DNA from 3 places in the Sulfitobacter sp. PM12 genome. Region 3 is predicted to be linked to each of the others. Evidence: riboswitches for the same ligand, from Rfam matches in the RefSeq annotation. Region 3 holds a riboswitch; each other region holds the start of a gene.
What was found. Region 3 has a riboswitch for cobalamin ahead of AADW22_RS14715 (DUF1636 domain-containing protein). Riboswitches for the same ligand answer to the same signal wherever they lie in the genome.
Positions count from the first base shown of each region.

Region 1: linked by a shared signal. The riboswitch ahead of AADW22_RS07060 (ABC transporter substrate-binding protein) and the one ahead of AADW22_RS14715 (DUF1636 domain-containing protein) in region 3 are both predicted to bind cobalamin.
Region 2: linked by a shared signal. The riboswitch ahead of bluB (5,6-dimethylbenzimidazole synthase) and the one ahead of AADW22_RS14715 (DUF1636 domain-containing protein) in region 3 are both predicted to bind cobalamin.

Region 1 is NZ_CP151529.1:1,470,553-1,481,080, forward strand. It holds gene choW (choline ABC transporter permease subunit) at 1-513, shown strand, start outside; gene choV (choline ABC transporter ATP-binding protein) at 522-1,550, shown strand; gene AADW22_RS07030 (DMT family transporter) at 1,620-2,561, shown strand; gene panB (3-methyl-2-oxobutanoate hydroxymethyltransferase) at 2,719-3,546, shown strand; gene panC (pantoate--beta-alanine ligase) at 3,543-4,388, shown strand; gene AADW22_RS07045 (catalase) at 4,463-5,980, opposite strand; gene AADW22_RS07050 (ABC transporter ATP-binding protein) at 6,085-6,852, opposite strand; gene AADW22_RS07055 (FecCD family ABC transporter permease) at 6,849-7,877, opposite strand; gene AADW22_RS07060 (ABC transporter substrate-binding protein) at 7,898-8,914, opposite strand; cobalamin riboswitch at 9,058-9,257, opposite strand; tRNA gene AADW22_RS07065 (tRNA-Glu) at 9,380-9,454, opposite strand; gene AADW22_RS07070 (SDR family oxidoreductase) at 9,639-10,528, opposite strand, start outside.
Region 2 is NZ_CP151529.1:1,049,662-1,060,189, forward strand. It holds gene exbB (tonB-system energizer ExbB) at 1-591, opposite strand, end outside; gene AADW22_RS05050 (Fe2+-dependent dioxygenase) at 593-1,276, opposite strand; gene AADW22_RS05055 (TonB-dependent receptor) at 1,341-3,767, opposite strand; gene AADW22_RS05060 (hypothetical protein) at 3,954-4,430, opposite strand; gene hemP (hemin uptake protein HemP) at 4,427-4,591, opposite strand; gene AADW22_RS05070 (BCCT family transporter) at 4,950-6,593, opposite strand; gene AADW22_RS05075 (hypothetical protein) at 6,960-7,721, shown strand; cobalamin riboswitch at 7,758-7,936, shown strand; gene bluB (5,6-dimethylbenzimidazole synthase) at 7,986-8,666, shown strand; gene AADW22_RS05085 (hypothetical protein) at 8,905-9,903, shown strand; tRNA gene AADW22_RS05090 (tRNA-Thr) at 10,092-10,166, opposite strand; gene AADW22_RS05095 (hypothetical protein) at 10,251-10,451, shown strand; gene murA (UDP-N-acetylglucosamine 1-carboxyvinyltransferase) at 10,455-10,528, shown strand, end outside.
Region 3 is NZ_CP151529.1:2,973,275-2,983,802, reverse strand. It holds gene cobJ (precorrin-3B C(17)-methyltransferase) at 1-15, opposite strand, end outside; gene AADW22_RS14740 (precorrin-2 C(20)-methyltransferase) at 12-728, opposite strand; gene AADW22_RS14735 (precorrin-8X methylmutase) at 731-1,360, opposite strand; gene cobG (precorrin-3B synthase) at 1,361-2,503, opposite strand; gene cobN (cobaltochelatase subunit CobN) at 2,500-5,760, opposite strand; gene cobW (cobalamin biosynthesis protein CobW) at 5,767-6,801, opposite strand; gene AADW22_RS14715 (DUF1636 domain-containing protein) at 6,798-7,178, opposite strand; cobalamin riboswitch at 7,272-7,490, opposite strand; gene AADW22_RS14710 (cobyric acid synthase) at 7,658-9,118, shown strand; gene AADW22_RS14705 (biotin transporter BioY) at 9,214-9,759, shown strand; gene AADW22_RS14700 (mannose-1-phosphate guanylyltransferase/mannose-6-phosphate isomerase) at 9,835-10,528, opposite strand, start outside.

The sequences.
Region 1 (10,528 bases), 1.5 Mb from region 3:
ATGGGCGTCGGCGTTCCCATCGGCATCGCCGCGGCGCATCGACCGCGCATGTATCGCTATATGGCACCGGTGCTGGACCTGATGCAGACGCTGCCCACCTTCGTCTATCTTATTCCCGCGATTGTCTTTTTCGGCATCGGCATGGTGCCGGGGCTGATCGCGACGGTGATCTTTGTCCTGCCTGCGCCGATCCGGTTGACGCAGCTTGGTATCGCGTCCACCCCCAAGGCGCTGCTTGAGGCCGCGCAGGCTTTTGGCGCGAAGCCCAGCCAGACCCTGTGGAAAATCGAACTGCCCTATGCGCTGCCGCAGATCATGACCGGTCTGAACCAGACCATCATGCTGTCGCTGTCGATGGTGGTGATCGCGGCCCTCGTGGGGGCGGATGGCCTTGGCGTGCCGGTGGTGCGCGCGCTTAATCAGGTGAACACGGGGCTTGGCTTTGAATCGGGGCTGATCATCGTCGTGGTCGCCATCATGCTGGACCGGATGCTACGGGTGACACGTAAATGAGCGATCAAATGACCAACCCCGCAAACGCCGTCGAATTCGACAATGTGTCCATCGTCTTTGGCCCGAAACCGGCCAAGGCGTTGCCCTTGATGGATGCCGGACAAGACCGTGCCGAAATCGAAGCCGAGACAGGGCAGATCCTCGGGGTGCATAACTGCACGCTTGACGTCAAACAGGGCGAGATTCTTGTGCTGATGGGCTTGTCCGGCTCTGGCAAATCCACCTTGCTGCGCGCGGTCAACGGTTTGAACCCGTTGGTGCGTGGATCGGTGCGGGTGCATGATGGCGACTGGAGCTGTGACGTCACCGCCAGCTCTGCCGCTGATCTGCGCCGCGTGCGCCGCGAATGTGTGTCGATGGTGTTCCAGCAGTTCGGATTGCTGCCGTGGCGCACGGTGCGCGACAACGTGGCGCTTGGGCTGGAACTGGCCGATGTCCCCAAACGCGAACGGCTTGAACGGGCCGAGGCGCAGCTTAGGCTTGTCGGTCTGGCCGATTGGGCCGACCGCAAGGTCAGCGAGCTGTCGGGCGGGATGCAGCAACGGGTGGGACTGGCCCGCGCCTTTGCCACCGAAGCCCCGATCCTGCTGATGGACGAGCCTTTCTCGGCCCTTGATCCACTGATCCGCACCCGGCTGCAGGACGAGCTGCTTGATCTGCAGCGCGAGTTGAAACGCACGATCATCTTCGTCAGCCACGATCTGGACGAAGCCTTCAAACTGGGCGGGCGCATCGCGATTATGGAGGGCGGGCGCATTGTGCAATGCGGCACCCCGCGCGAGATTTTCTCGAACCCCGCGTCGGACTATGTGGCGGAATTCGTGGCCAATATGAACCCGCTTGGCGTGCTGACGGCCCGCGATGTGATGGGCCCGCCCGCCGCGACATCGGGCGGGGCCGTCGCCGCCGAGACGCCGGTGGCCGAGCTGATTGGCAAGATCGGCGATGATGCGCAGGCGATCCCCGTGGTCGAGGACGGAGAGACGATCGGCACCGTGACCGCAGGCAGTATCGTATCGCGCTTGCAGTCCGAATGATGCTTTGACCTCAGGCGCTTGGCGGGTCATCACTACGCCACAGGACCGCTCAGCGCAGGGGATGACAGGATGACGGATCAGGAAAGCTCGGGCCGCCAGAGCAATGCGCTTGGCGTGGCAGGTGTGCTTTTTGCAGGCACCGTCTGGGGCACCACCGGCACCGCCGCGACCTTTGCCCCTGACGTGAGTGCTGCGGCGATCGGTGCCGCGGCGATGGGGATCGGCGGCATCGGGCAGGCGCTGCTGGCGCTGCGGGGCATCGCCCATGCGCGTGCGCAACTTTGGCAGCAGCGTGGGTTGCTGCTGCTGGGGGCCTTGGCGGTGATGATCTATCCGCTGGCGTTCTATGGCTCCATGCGGTTGGCGGGGGTGACCATCGGGACAGTGGTCACCATCGGCACCGCGCCCTTGTTTGCCGCGCTGATCGAATATGTGATGGAACGTTCCTTGCTTACCCTTCGGTGGAGCCTTGGCGCGCTGGCGGGCGTGGCGGGCATGGTGCTGATCTGTCTGGCCGAGGGCGGGCATGGGGCCGTGGGGGGCACCAATGTGCCGCTTGGGGTCGTGCTGGGTCTGCTCGGCGGGTTTACCTATGCGCTTTATAGCTGGACGGCGCGCGCGATGATGCTGCGCGGCCTGCGGTCTTCGGTGGCTATGGGTGCCACCTTTGGACTGGGCGGGCTGATGCTGATGCCTGTGCTGTTGGCGACTGGCGGCCCGCTGCTGGCCTCGTGGGGGAACGCGACGGTCGGGCTTTATATGGCGTTTGTGCCGATGTTTCTGGGCTATATCTGTTTCGGCTACGGGCTGTCGCGGGTGCGGGCGAGTACGGCCACGACCCTGACGCTGATCGAGCCGGTGGTCGCAGCACTGCTGGCCGTTGTCGTGGTGGGCGAACGCTTACCCCCCCTTGGCTGGGCGGGCGTCGGGCTGGTTGTGCTTTGCCTGCTGGTGCTGACCGTGCCCACGGGGCGGGGCGCGCAGCCGGTGGCTCCGATCCCGCCCAAGTAGTATCGGATTCGACTGACGCAGCGACATGGGTAAAATTCTTGCGCTTTTGCTACCTACATCGCGACGTTTTGGTCTAGAAGCATCGCCAAGCCGCCCCATGCCCCGCCATGGCCCCGATAGATTGCAATGACGACCTTACCAAAAAGGACCGCCACAGATGAGCGCCACAGCCCGCAAGACCGCCCCCATGCCGACGGATATTCTGGCCCGCAAAGGGGGGGCTCCGCTGGTGAGCCTGACCGCCTATACCACGCCGATGGCGCAAGTGATGGATGGCATCTGCGATTTCGTGCTTGTGGGCGATTCAGTGGGGATGGTGCTGCACGGGCTGCCCTCGACGCTTGAGGTCACGATGGAGATGATGATCCTGCACGGTCAAGCGGTGCGGCGCGGGCTGACCCAGTCGATGCTGGTGATCGATATGCCCTTCGGCAGCTACGAGCAAAGCCCGGCCCAAGCCTTTGAGAATGCGGCACGCTTGATGCGTGAAACCGGTGCCGGTGCGGTCAAGCTTGAAGGCGGCGAGGTGATGGAAGACACCATCGCCTTCCTGACCAAACGCGGCATTCCGGTGATGGCGCATATCGGCCTGACGCCGCAGTCGATCCACACGCTTGGCGGGTACAAGGTGCAGGGGCGCGGTGCGGCGGCCACGCAGCTGTTGGCCGATGCGCAGGCGGTGACGCGGGCAGGGGCCTTTGCCGTGGTGCTTGAGAAAGTGCCGCAGGCTTTGGCGGACCAGATCACTGAAACGGTCGCCATTCCCACCATCGGCATCGGTGCGTCAGCACAATGCGACGGGCAAATTCTGGTGGTCGATGACATGCTGGGGCTGTTCACCGCCTTCAAGGCGAAATTCGTAAAACGCTACGCCCATCTGGGCGATGACGCAAAGGCCGCGGTGCAGGCCTATGCCGACGAGGTCACGGCGCGATCCTTCCCCGGACCCGAGCATGTATTTTCTGACGAGGTTTCCAAAACATGACACCCGAAATTATCCGCACGCTGGTTGAACTGCGCAGCAAGGTCGCCGGATGGAAAGCCGCGGGCGAAAGCGTCGCCGTGGTGCCGACCATGGGCGCGCTGCATCAGGGGCACCTGAGCCTCGTGCGGGCCGCAAAAGAGGCGTGCGACCGTGTGATCGTGACGATCTTCATCAACCCCAAACAATTCAACAACCCTGAGGACTACAAGAACTACCCCCGCACCGAGGAAGAGGACGCGCGCAAGCTGATCGCGCTGAAGGCGGATGTCGTCTATGTGCCAGATGGGGATCAGATGTACCCCAATGGTTTCGCGACAACTGTGTCGGTCGAAGGCATCACCCAAGGGCTGTGCGGGGCGCATCGGGCAGGGCATTTCGACGGCGTGGCCACCATCGTGACCAAACTCTTTACCCAGACCCAGGCGGACAAGGCGTTCTTTGGCGAAAAGGATTATCAGCAGCTTCAGGTGGTGACCCGTCTGGCGCGTGATCTGGACCTGCCGATAGAGGTGATCGGCTGCCCCACCATCCGCGAGGAAGACGGTCTGGCCATGTCCTCGCGCAACCTGCTGCTGTCGGATCGCGCCCGCACCTGGGCCCCCGAACTTCACCGCGCGATGGAGGAGATGTCAGAGGGGCTGCTTGCCGGTGGCGATCTGGAAACGCTCCGCGCTGCGGCAGTGTCGCGGGTGGAACGTGCGGGCTTTACGCAGGTGGAATACCTTGACCTGCGATCTGCTGACCAGTTGGAGCTGATGACCACACCCAACCGCCCCGCACGTCTGTTGGCCGCCGCGTGGCTGGCCGGTGTGCGGTTGATCGACAATATCGCCGTCGGTTAAATCGCTCTGGAATATGCAAAAAAAGCGGGGCCCGCGAAGGCCCCGCTGATCGTTTGGCTTGAAATGGGTCGGCGTTACTTGCCGCCGATGCTGAGGGCAGAGGCCATACCGGGGGCTTTGGATTCCCCGCCCAGCTTCTCGCGCACACCGGCCTCGATCTTGTCGCCGGTGTCTTTGTCGATGTTGCGCCAGTATTCAAAGGCACGGACCAGCACCTTTTCGCTGACACCGTCGCACAGGTGCCCCACCACATTCGACACCAAACGTTCGCGGGCATCGGCATCCATCACCTCGCGGACAAGCTTGCCGGCCTGGCTCCAATCATCGTCATCGGGGCGCAGGGTATAGGCCTGACGCACCATGTCGCCATCGGAATACCACAGGCCCGCTTCATGCTGATGCGGCTGCGCAGAGGGCCCACCATATGAGTTGGGCGCGTATACCGGATCAGACACTTTTTCAGTCCGGCCCGCACCATCTTTTGAATAGCTATGGGTCGGCGATACGGGTTTATTGACCGGAATCTGCTTGTAGTTGACACCCAGCCGCGCGCGGTGCGCGTCCGCGTAGGAAAAACCCCGTGCCAACAGCATCTTGTCTGGCGACAGACCCACGCCCGGCACCATATTGTTCGGCTCGAATGCGGCCTGTTCGATCTCTGTATGGAAATCGGTGGGGTTGCGGTTCAGGGTCAGCTTGCCGACCTCGATCAGCGGGTAGTCCTCGTGCGGCCAGACCTTGGTCAGATCAAACGGGTTGATGCGATAGGTCTTGGCATCCTCGTAAGGCATGATCTGCCATTTGAGCGTCCAGCTCGGGTAGTTCCCGTCGCGGATGTTGTTGAACAGATCGGCGCGGTGGTAGTCGCCGTTGGTCCCCGCCAGCTTGTCGGCTTCATTCTGGCTAAGGTAGGCATTTCCGTCGCCCTGATCGGTGTGGAAGTGGAACTTGACCCAGAACTTTTCACCCTCGGCGTTGACTAGCGAATAGGTGTGGCTGGAATATCCGTTCATCTCGCGCCAGTTTTTCGGAATGCCACGGTCGCCCATGAGATAGGTCACCTGATGCGCGCTTTCGGGCGAGAGCGTCCAGAAATCCCACTGCATATCGTGGTCGCGCATGTTGTTATCCGCACGGCGCTTCTGGCTGCGGATGAACTGCTGGAACTTGATCGGATCGCGGACAAAGAAGATCGGGGTGTTGTTGCCGACCATGTCAAAGATGCCTTCGTCGGTGTACATCTTGACCGAGAAGCCGCGCGGGTCGCGCCATGTGTCCGGGCTGCCGCGTTCGCCTGCCACGGTCGAAAACCGCATCACCACATCGCATTTCGCGCCGGGCTGGAAGATATTCGCCATCGTGTATTTCGACACGTCTTGCGTCGTCTCGAAGGTGCCAAATGCGCCCGAGCCCTTGGCGTGGGGCTGGCGCTCTGGAATACGTTCACGGTTAAAATTCGCCATCTGTTCAAGCAGATAGTGGTCATTCAGCACGATCGGGCCATCGGGGCCAACGGTCAGCGAATGCTCATCGCTTTGAACGCGAATGCCAGCGTCTGTGGTTGTGGGAGGGGTTTGCTTCTTGTCGGTCATCTGTAGCTACTCCTTCAGGGTCCACAGGCAAAACCTGTAGCGTGACGGATGGTTCCCGACCAAATGCGTAAGGAGTTGAATAGAAGTGTGGCCGCTTGGCGCGCTTAATGGGTCGCCGTGTGAAAGCGGATCACCTGCGCGTTATCCGCCGGATCGACAAGGAAATGCCCGCAGACGCCAAAGACCTCGCGCAGGAGGGTTTCTGTCATGATCTCGGAGGGGGTGCCGATGGCGCGCAGCTTGCCATCTTGCAAGACGCAAATCCGGTCGCAGAGCGTGGCTTGGTTCAGGTCGTGCAGGGCGATGATCGCCGTTGTCGGCAGGCGCTGGATCAGCTCAAGGATCGAAAGCTGGTGGCGGATATCCAGATGGTTCGTCGGCTCGTCCAGCAGCAGCACTTGCGGCCTTTGGGCCAGTGCACGGGCGATATGAACGCGCTGTTGTTCACCGCCCGACAGCGTGTGCCAGTGGCGGTCGCCAAAGCCCGACAGATCCACATCCGCCAGCGCCTGCGTGACGATGGCGTCGTCCCCTGCGCTCCACCCGCGCAGGGCGGACAGCCATGGGGTGCGGCCCAGTTCAACGGCATGGCGCACGGTGATGCGATCTGCGGTATCGGCGTGTTGTTCGACCAGCGCCAGCCGCTGTGCGATATCGCGCTGGCGCATCTTTGCCAGCGGTGCGCCGTCCAGCTCGACCCGCCCGCGCGAGGGTTTCTGAATACCGGCAAGCATATGCAGCAACGTGGATTTGCCCGACCCGTTCGGCCCGATCAGCCCCAGCTTTTCGCCCGGCCGCAAGGACAGGGACACGTCGTTGACGATGGCGCGGTTGCGCACCCGCCAGCCCAGTTCGTGACAGGACAGAATCATGGCGACGTCCTTTTGCCAATCAGGATCAGTGCAAAGACGGGCGCGCCGACCAAAGCGGTCACCACGCCGATGGGCAGCACTTGGCCCGGTACAATCACTCGGGAAATCACATCGGCAAAGACCAGAAACACCGCCCCCGCCAGTGCGGAAGCAGGCACAAGGATCGCGTGACGATGCCCCACGACGATGCGCATGGCATGGGGAATCACCAGCCCGACAAAGCCGATCGCACCTACCACCGAGACCATCACCGCCGTGACCAGCGCCGCCGTGCCGATCAGCAGCAGCTGCACGCGGCGCACCGGAATGCCCAAGGACGCGGCGCTGTCGCTGCCGAAGGTAAAGGCATCCAGCGCGCGGGCGTGCCACAGACAGGCCAGCAGCCCGATCATCGCCGCGGGCAGGGCGCTTAGTACATCGGGCCAGCGCACGCCCGACATATTCCCCAAAAGCCAGAACATGATAGCACGGGCCTGTTCGGCATTGGCCGATTTCGTGATCATCAGCGCGGTCAGGGCGTTGAACATCTGGCTGCCCGCGATACCGGCCAGCACGATCACGCCCGCGGCCCGCAGGCCCACACCGCCCCCTGCCGCCTGCGCCAGCAAAGCCACAAAAGCGAAAGCCACCAGCGCCCCGCTGAACGCACCGATAGACAGCGAAATGGCACCACCCCCCAGCCCGAGGATGGTCACCGCAACAGCGCCGGTGGACGCCCCCGCAGAGATGCCCAGCAGATAGGGATCCGCCAGCGCATTGCGCAGCAGTGCTTGCAACACGACGCCCGACAGCGCCAGACCGGCGCCACAGCACATTGCCACCACGGCCCGCGCCATGCGGTAGTTCCACACGATGCCCTCGTCAATCTTGTCGACCGCATAGCCCGCGTTCAGCGCCTTGTTGGCCAGCACCTTCAGCACCACCAGCGGCGGGATAGAGACCTCGCCGATGGCCGCACCAAACAGCAGTGTGGCCAGCAGCACCGGCGGGATGATCACCCACCAGTGCCACTGCGGCCTGCGCATCACAGAGCGGTCGATTGCGGTCATTCGGCTAGATCGAAACCGGACAGCGCGTCAGCCATCGTTTCCAGCGCATAGATCGCACGCACGGTCGGGTCCATCGCATGGGCGTCCATGGTGATGATGCGGCCCTCTTTCACCGCGGTCATCTCGCGGGCGACGGGGTCGTTCATCAGGAAGCTGCGTTTTTTCTCGATGTCATCCGCGGGGAAGCGGCGACGGTCCATTTTGGCAAGCACGATGAACGTCGGGTCGGATTTCGCCAGAGTCTCCCATCCGACCAGCGGCCATTCCTCGGCCGAGGTCACGACGTTTTCAACGCCAAGCTTGTCCATCATATAGGCGGGCACACCCTGTTGACCTGCGACATAAGGGTCCGCCGCCATCTCGGACGACGAGAACCAGAACAGCGCCGAGGTGCCTTGGGGCAGGTTCAGCGATTTGGCTTTCTCGACCGCCTTTGCCTCACGCGATTGCAGGTCTGCCAGCAGCGTGGCACCGGCGTCTTGCGCGTTATAGATCAGGGCGAGCTCTTCGATGCTGGTATACAGCTGCTGGGTCGTGAACAGTTCAGATCGCGTGCCGTCCGCGCCGACAGAATTATCCTTGGCCGCGCAATCGGTGGGCATCACATAGGTCGGCACGCCCACCTCGTGAAAGCTGTCGCGGGTGCCGACCATACCTTCGGGGCCGACGTGCCATTCATACATCACGGTGACCAGATCGGGGCGTTTGCCCAACACGCTTTCAAAGCTGGGGTCGTTATCCGCCAGCCGTTCAATCGCATCGTTGGTGTCTTTGAACTCTGGCAAAACGGGGCTGAACCAGACAGAGGTTCCCGCGATCCGGTCCTGCTGGCCCAGCAGATACAGGATCTCTGTCGTGGATTGCCCGATGGTCACGGTGGTCTGGGGTGCCGCGTCAAAGCTGAGCGTATGGCCGCAGTTGTCGATGGTCAGCGGATAGTCTGTCTCTGCGCCAAGCGCGGTGCTGCCCGCAAGGCTCGCAATCAGGGTCAGGCTCGAAAAAAATGGTTTCATATCAAGGGCTCCGGTTGGTCCGATGCCGGGGTCTTTGAATAGAAAGAGAAGGGGCCAGCCAAATGGCGCGCGGGCGCATTTTGGTCTGCGCGTAAGGTAATATCCGGTCCCATCATCATCCTCTCCCGAGCAACCCCGCCCGGTGTTTCAGGTTCAGTGTCGGCAGGTCTCCTGACTGACGGATCGCGGCTGTCCCCGCCTTCCCGGACCTTGAGGCCCAGTGGCATGATGGAGGTAGCTCACCGTCTACAGTTGCGGGGGCAGTTCCGGTTCATCCACACCAAAGCGCGGATGGCGAATTCCCTATTATTTCCCGAAGGAAACCGACCCGGTTTCGATGACAGTTGTCCGCCCACCCGTCAAGTTGCGTTTTTGCGGTCGTCATCGCGGGACAAAGGCAAATAACGCAGGCCACGGTTCCGCAGAACGGGCGAGAGGCAAATAACAAACGGATGGAAAACCAAGTGGCAGCCCGTAGGGGAGTCGAACCCCTCTTTTCAGGTTGAAAACCTGACGTCCTAACCGATAGACGAACGGGCCACTTAACTTGTGAGCGCTTCTTTAGGCAAAGCCATCGGCGGGCGCAAGTGCAAGCCGCATGAGAAATTGGGGAAATACGGCAAAAAAATCACATCTTCTGATGCCATATTCCAAGGGGCGTATGGCGAGGGGGAATCGCCGTGTGAAACGCGCGCCGCGCTCGGGATGAGGGCGCGCGTTTCCCTTAGATTTCCCAGTGAAAACCTGTCGCTTTTTCGGAGACGGTCCAGAGTTTCTCCATCACGGGTTTGTCGTAGGCATGGGGGTTCAGGGTGCCTTTGCCAACGGGCCCTCCGGTTTGCAGCCATCCGGTCGGGCCATAAAGCGCGCGCTGCGCCAACCCGTCTTCGGTCGCGCACATGACTTCGGGATACGCGCCTTTTTCGGCGGATTGCACCATTGGCGTCTTGCTCATCATCCACCAGGTGACCCGTGTGAAAAGCCCGCCGCTTGTGCTGATCAGCGAGGTCGCCGACGCGCCGGGGTGACAGACGTATACCTCAACGCGGCTGTCGGTGGCTTTCAGCCGGTCCTGAAGCTCATAGGCAAACATCATCTGCGCCAGCTTGCTTTGGCTGTAGACCGCGTTGGCGCTATAGTTCTTGTCCCAGTTCATGTCGTCGAACTGTATCGTCTTGATCCCCATGTTGTACCCGAGGCTGGACACCACAACGATCCGGCCCGCACTTTCCTGAATGCGATCAAACAGCATCCCGCACAGCAGGAAGTGCCCATAGTGGTTGGTGCCAAGCTGGCTTTCGAACCCGTCAACGGTCAGCTGCTGTGTCGGCACCTGCGCGATGGCAGCGTTGCAGATCAGCGCGTCAATCCGGGGAACGGTGCGTTTCACCTCCTCCGCCGCGGCGCGCACGCTGGCCAGATCAGACAGATCCATCCGCACAAAGCTCACCTCGGCGTTGGCACCGAACGTGTCCTTGAGCGTTTTGATCGCGGCGATGGATTTGTCGGCGTTGCGGTTCAGCATGACGACTTTTGCCCCCTTGGACAGCAGGATGCGCGTGGCCTGAAAGCCCGCACCGGCCGTCGTGCCGGTGATGAGATATGTTTTCCCCT
Region 2 (10,528 bases), 1.1 Mb from region 3:
GATAAAGCTGTTCATGATGCCCCAGACCGTGCCGAAAAGCCCGATGAACGGTGCTGTCGACCCGATGGAGCCCAAGATCATCGCACCGGACTGCATCGCGCGCGCGGCCCCTGCCTCGATCCGCGAAAGTTCGGAGGCGACGCGTTCCTTGATGCCCGCCTTGTTCAACCCGTCAGAGATGTCGATCTCGGCCAAAGCGGCGCGGATCATGGCGCGCATGGGGCCGGAAAAGGACTTCGCCTGCGCGCCTTTGACGGCACCTGCCTTGGCAAGCTTGCGGTAGGACCGGCGCAGCCGTGCGTTGGCCCAGCTCACCTGCAGGATCTTGCCCGCCCATACGGCCCAACCCAGAACCGAGGCGATGGCCAGCCCGAACATCACCGCCTTCACGACGATATCGGCCCCCATGAACATCGCCAGCGGCGAATGGCCACCCTGTTGCGCGGCCACGCGCATCGGCTCGGACAGGGCAGGGCCGATCCATTCGTCAGCCCATGTGATCAGCGCGATATTGACCGACGCAGTGTCGGCTGCGGCCAGTTGCGGCGTCGCGACAAGGACGGCCGCCAGAAGGATGCTTGGAAATTTCATATCAGGTCTCTGCCCATTGTCGGATGAGGTTGTGGTAGATGCCGGTCAGGCGCACAGCGGTCGGGTCGTTCAGACCCGCGCTGGCCGACAGCTCTTGGATGGATTGATCCAGATCGAAGAGAATCTCGCGCTGGCCGCCGTCGCGGATCATCGACTGCACCCAGAAGAAGGACGCAACGCGCGCACCACGGGTGACAGGCGTGACCTGATGCAGCGAGGTTGACGGATAAAGCACGCAGTGCCCCGCCGGCAGTTTGACCGACTGGGTGCCGTAGTTGTCTTCGATGACCAGCTCGCCACCGTCATAGTCTTCGGGATCATTCAGGAACAGCGTGCACGACAGGTCGGTCCGCAGGCGCTGGCCGGTTTGCGGGTTCACGCGGATGGCGTTGTCGACATGCACGCCGAAGGTCTCTGCCTCTTCGTAGCGGTTGAACATCGGAGGCAGGACATGCAGCGGGAGGGCAGCGGAAACCCACGTGGGGTTGCCCATCAACCGCTGGAGCACCAGCGTCTGCAAATCAGGCAGAACGGGGCTGTCGAGGGGAATTTGCTGATTGCGCTTGGTTTGCGCCGATTGCGCGCCGGCGGTGTTGCGGCCGTCGTCCCATTGGGCCGTGTCGATCACAGATCGGATATGGGCAACTTCCTGCGGTGACAGGATATTTTCGACGCAAAGCAACATGGTGTATCCTTTCGAGGGGATCGGCTGGCGGCGCGGGTCTGCGCCGCCAGCCTTGGTGTGTGGTTTAGAACTTCATGCTGACAGAGATGGACGCAGAGCGACCCGGTGCCACATAGACGAACGGCGAGCCGGAGCGGTACAGCGCGTCATAGTAGGTTTCGTCCAGCACGTTATCGATGCGGAAGTTGACCGAGGCATCATCCGTGATGTGGTAATCCGCCATCAGGTCAAAGCGCCAGTAGCTGGGCAGCTCGTTGCCGTTGGTCGCCGCGAATGTGCCGCCCTGAACGCTGCCGCGCCATGTGGCTTGGCCGCCAAAGCTCCACTGGTCGTTATAGTCGTAACGGGCCAGTACGTTGAACTGTTCGTGCGCGATATTCGCGAACTCTTCGCCAACGTTGTCGGGGTTGCTGCTTTTCAGCACTTCGCTGTCCATCAGGGTCGCACCGCCGAACAGGCTCAGCTTTTCGGTGATGTTACCGCCAAAGCCCAGTTCGATCCCGCGCACGCGGTATTCGCCGGTCGCGGTGGTCACAACAGGTGCGCCGCGGCCGCCTGTGCTTTCACGGGCATTGTCCTTGGTGGTTTGGAACAGCGCAGCGGTGGCGGTCAGATTGCCGAACTGCCATTTGGTGCCCAGTTCAATCGCGGTGTTTTCTTCGGGCTCCAGCAGCAGGTTCGAGGAATCGATCCCGTTGTAGCTGCCGCCGCCTGCGTCCAGTTCATCCCCGACAGGATTGGTTGAGGTGGCATAGGACAGGTAGATCGACCCGTTGTCGCGGGGTTTCCACACAACACCGGCATTCCAGTTGAACATGGTGTCATCGCGCGACAGCGTATCGGCACCGGCTTCCGTGGTGGTCCGGCTGACGCTGTAGTCATCCAGACGGGCACCAAGGTTCAACTGCCACTGCGGATTAAAGGTGATCGTGTCGTTCAGATACAGCGACCGTGTGGTAACATCGGTCAGCGTCGCATCGGCGCTGCGGACAGGTGTCGCTGTGGAACAGCCGCTGACATCGGGGTTGTAGATCGCGACAGAGCACCCTTCGAGACGGTCCTCAGCAGTGCCGCCCCCCACTTCGGAGGATAGGCCGACATAGCCGCGCTGGCTGATCTCTTCACGCGACAGCGCAAAGCCCGCAATCATGTCATGGCGCGCCGACCCGGTGTTGAAACCAAAGGAAAGCTCGCTGGTGTTCGACGCCACTTCGTTGACCTGATACCGGCTTTTGGGGGAGGCCGTCAGCGTCCAGTTCTGCGGATCGGCGTCCGAGGTGTCAGGGCGTTCAGGCGCCGACACGATATAGTCGTTCTCGGTCCGGCTGAGACGGGAGCGGTTGGTGAAGGTCATGCCCGGGGTGATTTCAAAGGTCGCGCCGAAGGTGGCAACGCTTTGTGTCGCATCGTGGAAATCGCGGTCTGGGTTGCCGTAGAATGTGTCACGGTCCAGCGTCGGACGGCCTGCGGCGGATTCGGTGAAGGGCACGCCGTTTGTGCCATCCCATGGCACGCCCCAATCCGGCATCTGTTTCATCTGCAGCTGGTAGGCTTCGAAATCCAGTGTCAGACGGTCGGTCGCTTCGTATTCGGCAGCGATGGACAGACCCAGACGGTCGTCTTTGCTCCCGTCGCGGCCGGCAACATCACTGACTTGGGCGACGGCACCGATGCGGGTCTTGAAGCGGTCGTTCCAGACCTTGTTCCAGTCGACTTCCTGACGCGCCAGATCGGCGGTGCCAAAGGTCGTGGTGGTTTTGACGAAGTCCGTATCCTGCGCCTTTTTGGTCACCAGATTGACCGCGCCGCCGGTGGTCGAGCGCCCACCGATGGAGCCAGACGGGCCTTTGGTGATCTCGACCTGTTCGGCCATAAATGTTTCGCGCACGGCAACACCGGAATCACGCACGCCGTCGATGAAGACGTCGTTGGAGGACCGGAAGCCGCGGATGAACAGAACGTCGCCGAATGCGTTGCCACCTTCGCCGGTGCCCAATGTGATGCCGGGGGTGGTGCGGGCGAGCTCGCGCACCGATGTCGCGTTCTTGTCGCGCAGCACTTCCTGGGTGACGGCGGTAACCGTGCGCGGTGTATCGACCAGCGGTTGCGTCAGCAGCGAGTTGCCCGATTGAACGGCCTGATATCCGGCTTCGGGGTTGGCGTAGGGCGACAGACCGTTCTCGCCAGCGACGGGCGCGGCGGGGGCGGCAGCAATGGGGGCTTCGGCCACGACGGGTGCAGGGGCGGGTGCCGGTGTCGCGCGGGGGGCAGGGGCCGCCGCGGCGCGTTTCTTGGCGGGTTGTGGCTTGGGCTTGGCGGCCTGCGGCTCGGAGGTTTCGACCTCGATACCGGGAAGTAGCAGCGGCTCGTCGCTGGATTGCGCATAAAGTGCTGCAGGAGACGTCGCGCCGATGGCGGCGGCCGTCATCATGCCGATGCTGCGGCTGGCCGTGTGGCCACGCAAGCTGTGTGGTGTTTTCGTCTGAGTCATATCGCCCTCGTCATTGCCCATTCGGGCTGTTTTTAGGGGGCTGGTCTGGACGATTGGCTACCTATTCACGGGCGGGTTACTAAGGCTGATAAAAACAATCAAGTATTAAACTTCGGCAACCTTACAAAAATTTCAATGGGTTGTAGCGTTGCACATAAGGCGTCGATCGGGCGCGGGAAACGCCCGTTAATGCAGCGTCGGTGCTGCTTCCATTTGCGCGACCTCGCTTGGTGCGCTCAGGCGCATCCGTTTGAGCGCCAGCCCGAAATCCGCAGCAAGCGATGCCACCAGCGGGGCCATATCGGCGCGTACCAGCAGGGTCGCGATCAGCATCGCGTCTTCGCGCTGTCCGTCCGTGGCTGTCGCGATGAAGTTCGCAAAGCAGGATTCGTCCGATCCCAGACATTTGCACGTGACCGAATGGCGCATCAAAGGCCGCCGCCCGAACCGTGCACAAAGCGAGCATAGCTGTTCAAACGTAGCGAGCGCCTTGCTCCCGTTGGTGTGGCCGAGGACGCTGGCAAAATCGCTGCTGACTTTTTCCTGTGCGTCAGGCCCGTCACACCACATCCGCAAATAGATGACCGACGCGGCCTGAAGGCTGTCCAGCTCTGTGATGAACCCTACCGGGGCACCGCCGGGGTGCTGATGTGCGTCATTCATTTGGTCAGGATCAATTTGCCAGCGCGTGTGATTCGCAAGGTGTAGGTCTGGGTATCCAGCACGATTTGCGCCAGATCTCCGCCTTCGGTCAGGTCGCGGGCAGAGTAGGTCGGCAGCGCGTTCATCGGGGCTTGGGTCTTTGGGGGGGCATGGAATGTCATAGGGCTGCTCTATCGATGGTCATGGAAAAGGAACGTTGCACGCGGCACCGATCATCAGGCAGCCCTGCGGCTTGGTCCTGACGGTGAACGGCAGTCTGCGTTCTGGGGAATGGTCTCATCGTGGGACTCCTCACATCATATGTGTCGGGCGTCCCCGTGATCGCATGCGGGGTGGCTAGACGTTTCCATAAACCTGATTGAAATTATAGGGTATGTCAATCCGACAGTTTTAGTCGGAATACTTAGGGCGCATTTTTGTTTGTCTGTGTCGTGCAAAAGAATACCCCCCGCAGCACGGGGCGGCGGGGGGGTATAAGGCGCTTTGACCGGCAAAGCACAAACGTCGGTTAGGGGTGCGTTATTGCGTCTTCATCTCGGCGCGCAGGCCGCGGAAGATTGCGTAGCACAGGAACAGCAGCACCACAGTAAAGGGCAATCCGGTAGAGATAACCATCGACTGAAGCGACTTGAGCCCGCCTGCAGACAGCAGCAGCACAATCGCTACGGCACCTTCGAAGATGCACCAGAACACGCGCTGTGGCGCAGGTGCGTCGACCTTGCCGCCTGCCGTGATCGTATCGATCACCAGCGAGCCGGAGTCAGACGAGGTCACGAAGAACACGATGACCAAGACGATACCGATCAGCGATGTGATCCCGGCAAGTGGCAGCGCATCCAGCATGGCGAACAGCTGGCGTGGCAGCTCGGCTTCTTGCGCGGCTGTGTAGCCGTCGCTGATCACCTGATCGATTGCCATGCCACCAAAGACGCTCATCCACAGGACGCAAACAAGGCTCGGGATCAGCAGGACGCAGGTCAGGAACTCGCGGACCGAACGGCCACGGCTTACGCGGGCGATGAACATGCCGACGAAAGGGGACCAGCTGATCCACCATGCCCAGTAGAACGATGTCCAGCCCTGCATAAAGTTCACGTCTTCACGGCCGATCGGATTGGACAGACCTGGCAGATATTCCACATAGGCCAGCAGCGATGACCCGAAGGTCGACAGGATCGCCAGCGTCGGTCCGACCAACAGCACGAAGGCCAACAGCAAAAACGCCAGACCCATGTTGATCTCTGACAGGACTTTGACACCGCCATCAAGGCCGCGCAGCACGGATACGGTCGCAATCGCGGTGATGCCGGTGATCAGCAGAACCTGAGTTGTGGGGCCAACCGCCACACCAAAGAGCTCGTTCAAGCCCGCGTTGGCTTGCGTGGCACCCAGACCAAGCGATGTCGCCAGACCAAAGAGCGTTGCAAATACGGCGAGAATGTCGATCACGTGACCGGGCCAGCCCCAGACGCGTTCCCCCAGGATCGGGTAAAAGGCAGAGCGGATGGTCAGGGGAAGACCCTTGTTATAGCTGAACAGCGCCAGCGCCAGACCAACAACGGCATAGATCGCCCAAGGGTGCAGGCCCCAGTGGTAGATCGTGGCCGCCATACCCAAACGCACCGCTTCGGCCTGATCGCCCGCTGCCGCGCCCAAAGGTGCCCAATCGGTGCGCAGGCCGTCTTCGCCAACAGCTGTGCCACCCATGGAGCTCGAGAAATGCGATAGCGGTTCAGAGACGCCATAGAACATCAGACCGATGCCCATGCCCGCCGCGAACAGCATCGAGAACCATCCAAGGTAGGTATAGTCGGGGCTTGCTTCGGCCCCGCCAAGACGCACACGGCCCAAAGGCGTGACGATCAGGAACAGGCAGAACAGCACAAAAATGTTGCCGGCAGAGATAAAGAACCAGTCAAAGCCCTTTGTCACCGACGAAAACAGCCATGTGAACAGCGCGCCAGACTGTTCGGGCAGCGCGAGTGTATAGAATACAAAGGCAACAATACACACACCCGAGATCGCGAAGACCGGGTTGTGAATGTCGAAGCCGAAGGGCCCCACGCTGCCTTCTTTGTTGTCTTGGCCGATCTCGTAATCCGTGTCGATTACGGCAGCGGCCCCGTCGGGTGTCGGGATACCCGGCGACGTTTCATCTGTCATTAGATGCTCTCCATTTTATGTATTTGCGACTAATCATAGCGCAACTCCGACAAAACGACCACCGCTGCGCGGGAATTAAGTAAATGAATATCATGGCTTAGCCCCCGGATGCGGGCTTGACGCCCCGTTTGCGGGTCGCGGGCTATGCGTTTTTTCCGTGGTTTACCGCGAATCCCCTCTTTGGATTCGGGTGAAACACCGGGGCGGATCCGCGTGCCTCAACGCCCAAGCCCGTCTGAACGGAGGGGGCAACCGCACCGCGGGATAGCGCCCTATCCCAAAAGATATGCCGTCCTATCCGTCCATGGCCCCGACCCACCTGCTTGCGCAAATGAAAGCGCGGGCGTCTGCGGTCACCATGGTCCCATGACAAATTTTTTCATCATGGGGGATGATATGAAAGTTACTTGCACACTACCAATTATCGCAACCGCGGCACTTCTGGCCGCTACCACTGTCAGCGCCGAAGGGTTCAGCCTGTCCGGTGCGCGCTCTGCCATGCAAAGCGACATCTCGTTCAACGTCATGCAATCCGCAGGGCAGGGTCAGATCAAGCTGCGCCATAAGGTCCAGCCCAAAGCGCAGGTCCGGTCCAAAACCGTGAGCAGCCGCAGCCGGTCTTTCCAAGAGCTCAGCGGGGTCAGCACGGCCGCGGACCTCAAAAGCCTCATCGCTTGGGCCGAGGCGGGTCCGAAGGGCTATGACGCCGTGCAATACGGGGCCAAACGGCTGCCGCCACAGCGTCCGACGCAAATGACCATCGGCGAGATCTACCGCTGGATCGACCGCACGCCGGGCCAACCGCATGCCATCGGTCGATACCAATTCATTCCATCCACGCTGCGCAGTCTGGTGCGACAGGCGGGGCTAAGCAAGAATGACCGCTTTACCTCGGCCGTGCAGGATGGGCTGGCGGATATCCTTTTGGTCGATGCGGGATTTAACGCGTTCAAGAAAGGCAAGATCAGCCGCCACCGCTTTATGGAAAACCTCGCACGTATCTGGGCCGGTTTCCCGACCTCTAACGGGCGGTCCTATTATCACGGCTATGCGGGCAACAAGGCCGTCATCTCGTGGAACGAGTTCGACGCCGTAATGAAGAAGATTTTCGCAACCAAACGCGGCTGATCCCCGCGTTAGGGCTTGTTCCGGGCGGACAGCCGTGGCCCAATGGCCGGGTCTGGTGTCCGCCTCGCGGAAGAATCGGGAAGCTGGTGAAACTCCGGCACGTGCCCAACGCTGTAATGGGGATGGTTTGCGCATAGGCCACTGGAATATTCCGGGAAGGCGCGCGGACCAAACGACCCTAAGTCAGAAGACCGGCCAGACAGTACAGCTTGCCCCGCATGGACAGCGGGATTGGCGCATAAACGTATTGTTGGGGACTGAACAATGCCGATACCCTCTGCGCTGGCACCCGCCGCGCCTTTTTCAGATACTGAACGCGACGCCGTCTACAAGGCGATCTTCACCCGCCGCGATGTACGTGATCAGTTTTTACCCGATCCAGTGGCCGAGGATATGTTGCACCGCATACTGACCGCCGCGCATCACGCACCGTCCGTCGGGTTGTCACAGCCGTGGAATTTCATCGTCATCCGCGATCAGGCCGCACGCGATCAGGTCTGGCAAGCCTTCAACCGCGCCAACGAGGAAGCCGCCCAGATGTTCGAGGGCGACCGCCAGACAACCTACAGGTCGCTGAAGCTCGAAGGTATCCGCAAGGCGCCGGTCAATATCTGCGTGACATGTGACCGCAGCCGTGGCGGCAGGGTCGTGCTGGGGCGCACCCATAATCAAAGCATGGATTTGTATAGCACCGTCTGCGCGATCCAGAACCTCTGGCTTGCCGCCCGCGCCGAGGGCATCGGGATGGGCTGGGTCAGCGTGTTCCGCGATGCCGATCTGCGTGACCTGCTGAATATCCCCGACCGGATAGAGATCGTCGGCTACCTCTGTCTAGGGCACGTGGACGAGCTTTACCAGACGCCCGAACTCGAGGTGAAAGGCTGGAGCAAACGGCTCCCCGTGGACGAGATGATCTTTGACGGTACGTGGCAGGGCGACCCGTAGTCCCCGCCCGTCCCGCTCACGTTGCCACCTCCCGCAATGCGGGTAATTTGCGCGGTCAGCGGAACTATGCCGGTTCCCTGACGTTGCCTTTGTGAAGCCAGTGCATCCCGCGTCTGGCACGCAAAGAGGAAGTATTCAAAATGGGCGGTATCATTTATCTCGTTGGTCTTGTGGTCGTGGTTATGGCGGTGCTGTCGCTGGTCGGCTTGGCGTAATCAAACGCCGGGGAGGCATTTACATGAACACGACACTTACTGAAAAAACTGCCGATGGATCCTATGTCGACTGGCCCGCAATTTTCGCGGGCACTGTTGTCGCTGTGGCGATCGGCCTTTTGCTGACCACCTTCGGCGCGGCACTTGGCCTGTCGTCGATCACGCTGGACGGAACTGACAATTCATCGACGCTTGAACTGGTGCTGACCGCGCTGTGGATGGTGATCACGCTCGTCGCCTCCTATCTGGCCGGTGGTTATATCGCGGGCCGCATGCGCCGCCGCGTCGAAAGCGCTACGGATGATGAAGTCACTGCACGTGACGGGATCAACGGTCTGGTTGTTTGGGGCCTCGGCTCTGTGATCACCGCCGTGATGCTATCCAGCGCGCTGAGCTTTGCAGCCAATACCGCGGGCAATGTCGCAGCGGGTGCGGGCAAAGCGGCTGGTACGGTCGTCGAAGCTGCGGGCTCTGCCGTGGGAGGTGCTGCCTCCGGACTGGCCGATGCGGCGGGTGCTGCAATCCCGGATGAGGCCAAGAATGATCCGACAGATTACCTGTCGAACCAGCTTTTGCGCCCCAATCAGGTCGACCCGCTGACAGCCGATCCCGAGCAATTGGCAGAGCAGACCGCCAGCATCGTCGCGAATATCTACCGCACGGGTGAGGTCAGCGAGGAAGACCGGACCTATCTTGCCGGCGCTGTTGCTGCACGCACCGATCTGACCCAGGCCCAGGCGAAAGAGCGTGTGGATCAGATCGTGACCCAAGCGCAAGAAGCACGTCAGGAAGTCGAAGACGCTGTAGCCGCTGCCAAGGCCGAGGCTGAACAGGCCGCAGCAGAGGCGAAAGAAGCAGCGGTTGAAGCTGCGCAAACCGCACGTAACGCCGGTATCCTGACCGCCTTTGTACTGGCCGCCGCGTCGCTGATTGCCGGTGTGGCATCCGTTGCAGGGTCGGTCCATGGGGGCCGCCACCGCGATCAGGGCCGTCTGTTTGCCGGTCTGACATATCGCGGCTAAATTGCTTCACGTGAAAATCAAAACCCCGGCGGCGCAAGCGGTCGGGGTTTTCTTCTGCCATCGTGATTCGGGATGTTTCGGGGCAGGGGACGCTGCGACGACTTCAGGCGCATCCATGGCACATGCCAAAACCGCAACGCCAGATAAATAAGGCATCAGGGCAAAGCGATATGTTTAAAGGGGGGATCTGGTGCTGAAGGGGAGGATTGAACTCCCGACCTCGTCATTACCAATGACGCGCTCTACCACTGAGCTACTCCAGCACTGTGGGCGGGTGATTAGACCCATTCGCAATATGGTGCAAGCGTAATCTGGACCATATCGGTCCGCTGCGCTAGACAATCGACATGTCAAAGGATACCGCCCCACAAAAGCCGCCAAAACCCAATGTATTGCGGGAAGACAGGCTGAAAGCCGCGCTGAAAGCCAATATGGGCCGACGCAAGGCGCAAGCGCGTGCGCGCAGCGACAAAAGCCAAAGCGACGACACGCAAAATAATAACGCGCAGACAGATAACGGGCCGACCGGCCAAACCAAGGAAGGCTGAAGGATGGATTCGATTGTGGTCAAAGGCGGCGGTGCGCTGTCGGGACAAATTCCGATTGCGGGGGCCAAGAACGCCTG
Region 3 (10,528 bases):
CACCCAACCGGTCATGGTCGCCGCCCCTGACCATGCACGATCGCGATCGAGAAATAGGGCACGTCGGCCGGAACTTCCGTCAGCTTTTGCACCGTCTGCCCCGCCATCGTGCCTTTCTCGACCAGCCATGCGTCCTGCAAGCGGCCCGCCTTGGTCAGCGCACGCTTCAACTTATCGAGGTTGCGCCCGATCTTCATCACCACCAGCGCGTCGGTATTGGCGGCCCGCGTGGCCAGCTCTTCCTCGTCCAGCGTGGCCATGAGCACGGTCAGTACATCATCGCCCCAGGTGATCGGATGCCCCGTGGCCGTCCAGCAGCCCGACATGCCGGTGATGCCGGGCACGATCTCGACCTCGGCGCGGCCCTGAAGGCGGCTGTGCAGATGCATGAACGACCCGTAAAAGAACGGGTCCCCTTCACAAAGCACGATCACATCTTCACTCTGCGCGAGGTCAGTCAGACGCTCGGCCCAATCGTCGTAGAAGGCCGACAGCAGACGGTTATACTCGGGATCGCTGAAGTGGATCTCTGTCGTGACGGGGTATTCCATCGCGTGTTCCACCGCCGTCTGGGCCATGATGCCGTCCACGATGGTGCGGGCCTGCCCGCGCCGTCCGGGTTTGCGGAAAAACGCGACGTGCTGCGCGCCGGTCAGCAAACGGTGCGCCTTGACGCTCATCAATTCGGGATCGCCGGGGCCAAGCCCGATGCAAATGACCTTGCCCATCGTTATTCCTTCCACGTGGCCAGCGCGTTCACCGCCGCCACTGTAATCGCCGAACCGCCCAAACGCCCCTGCACGATCATCGACGGCACGGGCAAATCCTGCATCAACGCCTCTTTCGATTCCGCCGCGCCGACAAAGCCGACGGGGCAGCCGATGATGGCCGCAGGGCGCGGGCAGTCGGGATCTTCGAGCATATTGAGCAGGTGGAACAGCGCCGTGGGCGCGTTGCCGATCGCCACCAAAGCCCCTGCCAGATGTGGCCGCCACAGTTCAAGCGCTGCGGCAGAGCGTGTGTTGCCCATCTGCTGCGCCAGCTCTGGCACCTTGGGGTCGCGCAGGGTGCAGATGATCTGGTTGTCAGCGGGCAGACGCGTGCGGGTGATTCCTTCGGACACCATATGCGCATCACACAGGATCGGCGCACCGTCCGCCAGCGCCGCCCGTGCAATCTGCGCCATGTTTTCAGAAAACTGTACGTGCTTTTCCAGCCCGACCAGACCGGCGGCGTGGATCATCCGAACGGCGACACGCTCTTCATCGGGGGTGAACCGCGCCAGATCGGCCTCGGCGCGGATGGTGGCAAAGCTTTCCAGATAGATCGCGGCACCGTTGGTCTCGTAGGTGTGGGGCACTCAAAGCCTCCTGTCTTGAATTTGGGTCACTGTCAGGGGCGCGCTTTGCGGCGGATCGCCTGCGCGCCCGTGGCGGATAAGGGTGAAATGCCCGTCATGGCTGGCGGTCAGCGTGACGGGGGCAGGGGCGGGATGGGCGCAGCCTTTGGCACAGCCCGAGATATGGATCGTGTCGTCGCTGTCTGGCGAGAGATGCGCGGCAATGGCGCGGGCGGCATCGCGGGTGTCCGACAAAGCCTGACGGCAGCCGGGGGCACCGGTGCAGACCTGCACACGGCGGCGCGGATCGCGGGCGTCGGTGATGAAATCGGGCAGCGGAGCTGATGGGGTGCCCCCTTCCATCAACACCATGCGCCAAGGGGTCAGCCGCAGGGCGCCAAGCTCCGCCAGCTGCGCAAAGCTTTCCGCCGTGGTCTGGCCAAATGCAAACCCGAGAAGTGTGCCTTGCGGGGTCACACCGGGCTCAGGGACGGGCGCAGCGGGCAGGGGGGCGGTATCAGAGCCCACCGGAGCCCCCCGCGTCGCGATATGCGCCGCCATGCGCCCCCTTCCGTCGGTCACGCCACCGGTGTCCAGAAACCAGCGGGCCAGCGTCAGTGCGGCATCTGCGGCAGTCTCGACGCATACCAGTTGGCCCACCTCTGCCCCGTCCGCCCGGCAGATCAGGCCAGCAGCACTACGTTCGATCCGGATATCGGCAGAGGTGCGCGTCAGCACAGGCCGCGCTCCGCAATCGATCGCAAAGCCGAACTTGCTGGGCAGGTCGGGCGCGTCTTCGCTGGAAAGCGCATGGGCCAGTGCTTGCGCCACGCGGTGGCTGTCGTCCCCATCCTGCCAGAACGGCGTCACGGTGATATTGCGCCGCGCCTCTGCCGCCAGATCGGCATCGACAAGGCCAATCTCGCGCAGCCCGTCGACCAATGCGGCATGGCTATCCGTTGTCACCCCGCGCAGTTGCAGGTTCGCGCGGGCCGACAGGTCGATCATCCCGTTGCCATGGGTGCGCGCCAGCGTGGCAACGCGGCGGATTTGGACAGGGCTCAGCCGCCCCATCGGCACACGCAGCCGCACCACCAGCCCGTCGCCCGACATCATCGGCCGCAGCGCACCGGGGCACCAGCCAAAGACCTGCGGCGCGCTCATGCGGGGGTGCCTAATTCGGCAAGGACAGAGTTGCGGCGCGATGTCCAAAGCCCCGCCCGGTGCAACGCATCAAACCGCGCGCGCAACGCAGCAAGCGCTTGTGGGTTGGCGTCCTGCATAAAGTCGACCAGATCATCGCGCCCCAGTGTCGCATCGAACATGGCGTCGAACAGATGGTCCGGCACAACGCCCGCCAGATGCGCAAAGGCGGCAAGGTGATCCAGCGTCGCGGCAATCTCGGCGGCACCGCGGAAACCATGCGCCATCATGCCTGTGGCCCAATCGGGGTTGGCGGCACGGGCGCGCACCACACGAGCGAGCTCCTCGGTCAGGGTGCGGGCACGAGGCAGGTCGGGGCGGGTGGCATCCAGATGGTACAGCGCGGCAGCCCCGCCCTTGCCCAAACGCTGCATCGCGGCGGCAAAGCCGGCCTCGTGTGCGGCGTAATCCTCTGCCATCAGCAGATCGGTCTCGGGCAGGTCTTGCAGGTGCACGAAACTATCGGCCCGCGTCAGCTGCGTCTCAAGCGCGTCGCGGGCATAGGTGATCTCTCCGCGCGCGTCGATCGCGTAGGACGACGCAGCCAGCCACGCCTCGCCCGCCGCTGTGCGCGCCTCGTCGGAATAGTCGTCCATCGCAGTGCCGATCCCCAAACCATAGGATCCCGGGCGCGGGCCAAAGACACGGGGGGTCTGCACCAGATAGGGGTTATCAGCAGCCGTTTCGGGACGCTCGGCCAGCTTGGCAATTGCCGTCTCGAACAGCTGCGCCAGACCGGGGAACATATCGCGGAACAGGCCCGACACCCGCAGGGTCACGTCAATGCGCGGACGGTTCAACAGCGCAAGCGGCAGAATGTCGAAACCGCTCACACGGTCGCTGCCGTCATCCCAGCGGGGGGACAGACCCGCCAGATGCAGCGCCATGGCAAACTCCTCGCCCGCCGTGCGGATGGTGGCAGAGCCCCACATGTCCATGACCAACCCCTTGGGCCAGTCGCCGTGATCCTGCAAATGCTTGCGCAACAATTCCTCGGCCAGCTTCACCCCTTGGGTATAGGCCGCACGCGAGGGCACGGCCCGTGGATCGGTGGTAAACAGGTTGCGCCCCGTGGGCCGCACATCGCTGCGCCCGCGATAGGGTGATCCCGACGGGCCAGGGGGCACAAACCGCGCCGAAAGCGCCGCGATCAGCCCGTCGATCTCACCCGTCCCATGATCGCCTGCGCCAAAGACATGCAGCCCGTCGCCATATTGCGTTTCCTTGATGTCGCAGACGAAGCGGTCGATGCGGGTCAACGCCTCTGCCGCGCTGGCGCTGGCATCAAGGCCGAGGTCCTGTTCAACCCCGCGGCCCTGCGCCTCGGCTCGGATGTCCGCGATCAGCCGGTCGCGCCGCGCAGGGTCCAGCCCGTCCGCGGTCGAGTATTCATCCAGCAGCCGTTCCAACCGTCCGAATGCATCGGGCAGTTTCGATGTCACCAAAGGGGGCGGCATATGGCCCACGGTCACGGCCCCGATACGGCGTTTGGCCTGCGCGGCCTCGCCGGGGTCATTGACGATAAAGGGATAGATCACCGGCATCGGGCCGATCAGCGCCTCGGGCCAGCAGGCGTCAGACAGGGCGACGGATTTGCCCGGCAGCCATTCCAGCGTGCCATGGGCCCCGACATGCACCATCGCATCCGCCTGCTGTTGCAGCCACAGATAGAAGGCGACATAGCCCGGGCGCGGCGTGCGGCTCAGGTCGTGATAGTCATCATCCCGTTCGGCCAGCGCCCCGCGTTCGGGCTGCAAGGCGACCAGCAGCTTGCCACTGCGCAGCGCCGGAAAACAGAACGCCCCGTCGTGAAACAGCGGATCATCCTGCGGCGCGCCCCAGCTTTCGGTCAGGTCATCGCGCAACGCCTGTGGCAGCTTTGCAAGCGCGGCCGCATACTCTGCCAGCGGCCAGCGGAGCGTTTCGGTGCCCAGACGGCTGGCAACCGTTTGCGTATCGGTAAAATCCCCCGCCTCCACGTCATAGCCCTGCGCCGCCAGCTGGGCCGTCATCTCCCGCAACGAAGCCAGCGCATCCAGCCCCAGCGCATGGGCCATGTTCCAGTCTTTGCCGGGGTAGGTGGACAGCACCACACCCACAGACTTTGCCGCGTTGTCTTGCACCCGTAGCTGGTGCAAGCGCTGCACGCGATCGGCGATGAAATCCACGCGGTTCGCGTCGGCGCGATGGGCGAAACGGCTGTATTGCAGCGCCTCGTCCCGTTTGCCGGGCTGTTTAAAGCTGACGACACCGCCGAACAGACGGCCATCCACCTCGGGCAAGACGACATGCATCGCCAGATCGGTAGGCGACAGCCCGCGCTCTGATCCGGCCCAATCGCGCCGACGCGCGGTCGATAGGGCGACCTGAACCACGGGGCAATCTGATGCGCCCAGAACGGATGGTTCATCCGGCCCGCGCTGGGCGGAGAAAGCGGTGGCGTTCACGATCACCGCCGGATCAAGCCGGGCGATCTGCTGCGCGATCCACGGCGCGGTGTCTCCCTTGAGGCTGGGCGCGAAGAGCCCCACGGCGTCAAAGCCACGCGCGTCGAGTGCGGTGATCAGCGCATCCACAGGATCGGTATCGGCAGCCGTCAAATAGGACCGGTAGAAGGTCACAATCGCGCGCGGCTTGTCGGAGGGTTCCGGCGCGGGGATCACGCCGGTGTGGGGGCGGTAGAACCCCGCCTCGGGCACGGTCTTGGCCCCTTTGGCCGGCCCCGCGTAAAGCCCCGCGGCCAGCGACAGCTGCGCCAGTGCCGCCTGCGCAGCCACCGCGCCGCCCGTATCGCACAGATGTTGCAAGCGTCTTAACGTCGAATGCGGCAGCGTCGACAGCGCGTCGAGCCGTGGGTCGGGTTGGCCGTCCGCAGGCAGCACCGCCAGCGCGATCTGCTGTTTGCGCGCCATATCCTGCAAGGTCGCAAGCCCGTAAGGCCAATAGCTTTCGCCCCCGATCAGCCGCACCAATACCGCCTTGGCCCCCGCAAGGGTCTGTTCGGCATAGGTATCGACCGACAACGGATGTTTCAGCGCGACCAGATTGGCCAGCCGCAACGACGGCAAGCCCCCTTCCGCACGATGCCAGCCCGCCGCGAAAGCCCCCAGATCACTGTCCGAAAAAGACAGCACCACCAGATCCGCCGGCGTCTGCCCTAGGTCTTGGGGCAGATCGCTTTGGTCCAGTCCGTGGCTTTCGCGAAAGACGACATGCATGGCGGCTTAGCCCTCCAGCACCGCGCGGATCGCGGCTTCGTTCACGTGATCATGTTCCGCGATCACAACCAGCTGGCTGCGGCGCGGCATGTCCCCCCAAGGGCGGTCGAACTGGCTGCGCACGCGTTCGCCCACGGCCTGCACCAGCAGACGCATCGGTTTGTCCTGAACGGCGATATAGCCTTTGACGCGCAGGATTTTCTGTTCGCGCGCCAAGCGCAACACGGCAGCCTCAAGCGTGGCGACATCGGCGACTTCGCCCATGTCGATCACCACGCTTTCAAAGTCGTCATGTTCGTGATCGTCATGCCCGTCGTGGTGGCTGGGGCGCGCGTCGATGTCATCTTCGGCGGCGGCTTCCAGACCCAGCACAACGCGGGGGTCGATCACGCCTTCGGTCATCGGAATGATCGGCAGCTTGCGCGGCGCATGCGCCTCGATCACCTTGCGCGCGGCCTCTACCCCGTCGGGGCCCGCCAGATCGGCCTTGGACAGCAGCACGATGTCGGCGCAGGCGATCTGGTCCTCGAAGACTTCGGACAAAGGCGTTTCATGGTCCAGACTGTCGTCAGCATCGCGTTGCGCGGCCACGGCCTCCAGATCGGGGGCGAACTGCCCGCTGACCACGGCTTCGGCATCGGCCAGGGTGATCACGCCGTCCACGGTGATGCGCGACCGGATCGCTGGCCAGTCAAACGCCTTGAGCAAGGGTTTGGGCAGCGCCAGCCCCGACGTCTCGATCAGGATGTGATCAGGCGTTTCGGGCAGGGCCATCAGGGCTTCGATGGTGGGGATAAAGTCATCGGCCACGGTGCAGCAGATACAGCCGTTTGCCAGCTCGACGATGTTCTCGGCGGGGCAATTGTCAATCGCGCAGGATTTCAGGATGTCGCCATCCACACCGGCGGTGCCGAATTCATTGACCAGCACGGCCAGACGCTTGGAGCCCGCGTTCTCCATCAGGTGACGGATAAAGGTGGTTTTGCCAGCGCCCAGAAAGCCGGTGATCACGGTAACGGGGATTTTGGTAAGGTTGGTCATTCGGTAGGCTCCTGTGGGGGAATGCGGGCGATGGATTGTTTGCGGAAGACCACGGGGCGTTCGCGCCAGGGCACCACGCCATCAGAGGTCTGGGCATAGGCAGAGACGCCCTTCACGATATCGGACAAATGCGCGTCAGTGTCGAGATCGCCGTACACATAAGTCCAGCGCGACGGGCCACCCGACAGGACCATCGAACAGCCCCGCGAACAGGCCGACAGACATTCGGCTCCGCGCAGCTGCACACCGTCGGGCAGATGCCCCGACAGCGCGTCAAACAGCTGTTGCCCGGGGCGCGGCGCGTCCTCGGCGGTGATCTGACCTGCGCGACAGGTGGTGCAGATGGTGACGGTGACCGGTTGATCCGTGGTGGTCATATCTTGCCTCATACGTCGATGGGCCAAGGGGGATCGCCAGCAGCGAACGACATGCGAACAGCGTTCTAGGCCAGTCGCGAAACACCCCGTTCGCCCGTTACAAACTATGCTGGCAGGTCTCCCGGCTTGCGGATCTAAGGCAGCTTGCCTTGCGAACCTTCACCTTCCCAGCCTGCGGGCCAGTGGTTGAAAGCTCTCTCCGGTCACGGTCGCGGGGGCGGCTGCGCTTGGCGCTGACCCAAGGCTGGATCAATGCGTATCGCGTTCCCTCTTCGCCTGTCTGGGACAGGAACCAACATACGCCCTGCATTGGTCATTTGCCCGCCCCTGTCAAGCTGCGCCTGTCATAACGCAGGGGTCAAACCCGCTTTGCGCGGATTTTCCCGATGGTGGCCAATGCGCAGGGGGCACCCGCGGATGCTTGACGGGATCACCGCAGGCTGACACCAAGGGCTGCACAAAAAACACGAGGTCCCGCCATGCCCACCCGCGCCATCATGATCCAGGGCACCGGATCGAATGTGGGGAAATCCATGCTGGTGGCGGGCCTGTGCCGCGCGGCCACGCGTCGGGGGCTTTCCGTCGCGCCGTTCAAGCCGCAGAACATGTCGAACAACGCCGCCGTCACCGAGGACGGCGGAGAGATCGGCCGCGCCCAGGCCCTGCAAGCGATTGCCTGCGGGCGGCCCCTGTCGGTGCATATGAACCCCATCCTGCTGAAGCCCGAAACCGACAGCGGGTCGCAGGTGATCGTGCAGGGGCAGCGCCATAGCACCCTGCAAGCGCGTGACTTCAGCAAGGCCCGCGCAGGGTTGATGGCTCCCGTGCTCGAAAGCTTCGGCATCCTCGGGCAAAGCGCCGATCTGATCATCGTCGAAGGCGCCGGCAGCCCGGCTGAGGTGAACCTGCGCCAGAACGACCTTGCCAATATGGGCTTTGCCCGCGCCGCAGGTGTACCCGTTGTCTTGGCCGGAGACATCAACCGTGGCGGCGTCATCGCCCAGATCGTGGGCACCCAAGTGGTGATGGACCCAAAGGACGCGGCGATGATCACCGGCTTTCTGGTCAACAAGTTCCGCGGCGATGTCAGCCTTTTTGACGACGGCTACCGCGAGATTGAACGCCGCACCGGCTGGACGGGGTTCGGCACATTGCCGTGGTTTGCCAACGCGCATCTGCTGCCCGCCGAAGACGCGGTGGACCTGTCGCGCGCCCCCTCCGACGGGGGGTTCCACATCGTCTGCCCCATGCTCTCGCGCATCTCGAACTTCGACGACCTCGACCCGCTGGCGGCGGAGCCGTCGGTGCGGCTGACCATGGTCCCCCCCGGCACGCCGCTGCCCGCGGACGCCGATCTGGTGATCCTGCCGGGCACGAAATCCACCCGCGGCGATCTGGCTTTCCTGCGCGCCCAAGGCTGGGACATCGACCTTTATGCTCATGTGCGGCGCGGCGGCGCGGTGCTGGGAATTTGCGGCGGCTACCAGATGCTGGGCCGGTTTATCGAGGATCCGCAGGGCTTCGAGGGCCCCGCAGGGCGCGAAGAGGGGCTGGGCCTGCTGGATGTCGAAACCCGTATGGCCCCGGATAAGACCCTGACCCGCGTCACCGCCGACCATGCCGCAACGGGCACGCAGATCGACGGCTATGAAATCCACATCGGTCAGACGGTGGGGGCCGATTGCGCCACACCCTTTGCGCATATCAACGGCATCCCCGACGGGGCAGGATCGCGCGATGGCAAGATCACCGGCACCTATCTGCACGGGCTCTTTACCAACGACAGTTTCCGCAGTGCCTGGTTGGCGCAACTGGGGCTGGGGGCAGGGCCGACCTCCTACAGTCAGACCGTGGAAGATACGCTCGACGCGCTGGCCGACCATATGGAAACCCATCTGGACGTGTCCGCCCTGCTGGCCTGTGCCGCACCGGTTGCATAACGCCCGCGCTGACCTTTGGTCACGATCACGACGCTTGCTTAATTTTGTGATCGCGGGGATACATGCCGTCAAATTTACGCAAAGGACCCTTTGTTATGGAACGTAACCTGACCCTCGTTGCGCTGTTCGCTGCCCTGATTGCAGCACTTGCGTTGATCCCGAAATTCTCGCTTGGCTTTGGCGTGCCGATCACGGCGCAAAGCTTGGGCATCATGCTTTGCGGGACCGTGCTGGGGGCCAAACGCGGCGCGCTGGCCGTGCTGCTCTTCTTGCTGCTGGTCGCTTTGGGGCTGCCGCTTCTGGCCGGTGGTAACGGTGGGCTGGGTGCCTTCATGCTGCCGTCCTCGGGCTTCCTGATCGGCTTCCCCGTGGCGGCTTTCGTCACCGGCCTGATCGTCGAAAAATGGTACGGGCCCTCGCTGACCATCGTTGCGGCGGTTGCTTCGGTCATCGGCGGGATCGTCGTGCTTTATATCTTCGGGATCATCGGCCTGTCGATCGCGCTGGATAAATCGCTGCTGGAATCCGCCGCGCTGGTGACCGTGTTCATTCCCGGCGACCTGATCAAAGCAGTGCTTGCAGGGTTTATCACCAGCGGTCTGGCCAAAGCGCGCCCTGCCAGCGTCCTGTCGCGCAGCTGATCCGACGCAAAGCCTGAAACAGCGAAAGCGCCCCTAGAGGGGGGCGCTTTTTTCGTTGCCAAGGCAGACGAAGCCTTACCCCCGCGCATAGACATCCTCGTAGCGGATAATATCGTCTTCGCCAAAATAGCTGCCGGTCTGCACCTCGATCAGCACCATAGGTAGTTTGCCGGGGTTCTCCATCCGGTGCACGGAGCCAAGCGGGATGTAGACTGACTGGTTCTCGCTGATTAATTTGATGGTATCGTCCACGGTCACTTTCGCGGTGCCTTCGACCACAATCCAATGTTCCGACCGGTGGTGATGGCTTTGCAGGCTCAGGGCAGCACCGGGGTTCACCACGATGCGTTTCACCTGAAACCGCCCGCCGATCACAAGGCTTTCATACCAGCCCCACGGGCGGTAATCGCGCGGCAGTTGGACCGCTTGGCTGGCATCCCGCCGTTTGAGCGCCTCAACCGCTTCCTTCACCCGCTGCGCTTGCGATTTATCCGCCACCAGCACCGCATCGCCCATAGCGACGGCGATGATATTGTCCAGCCCGATGCCGACCAGCTGCAACCCGTCGGTTTCAGACCGCAGCAGCGTGCCCGCACAGTCAATCGCGGTGGCATTGTCCGAACAGACATTTCCCGCCGCGTCAGGCCCGCTTTCCAGCCAGACCGCATCCCAACCGCCCAGATCGGACCATCCGGCGGCGAACGGCATCACCGCGAGGTTATCCGCCTTCTCCATGATCGCATAATCGATAGAGATATCATCGGCTTGC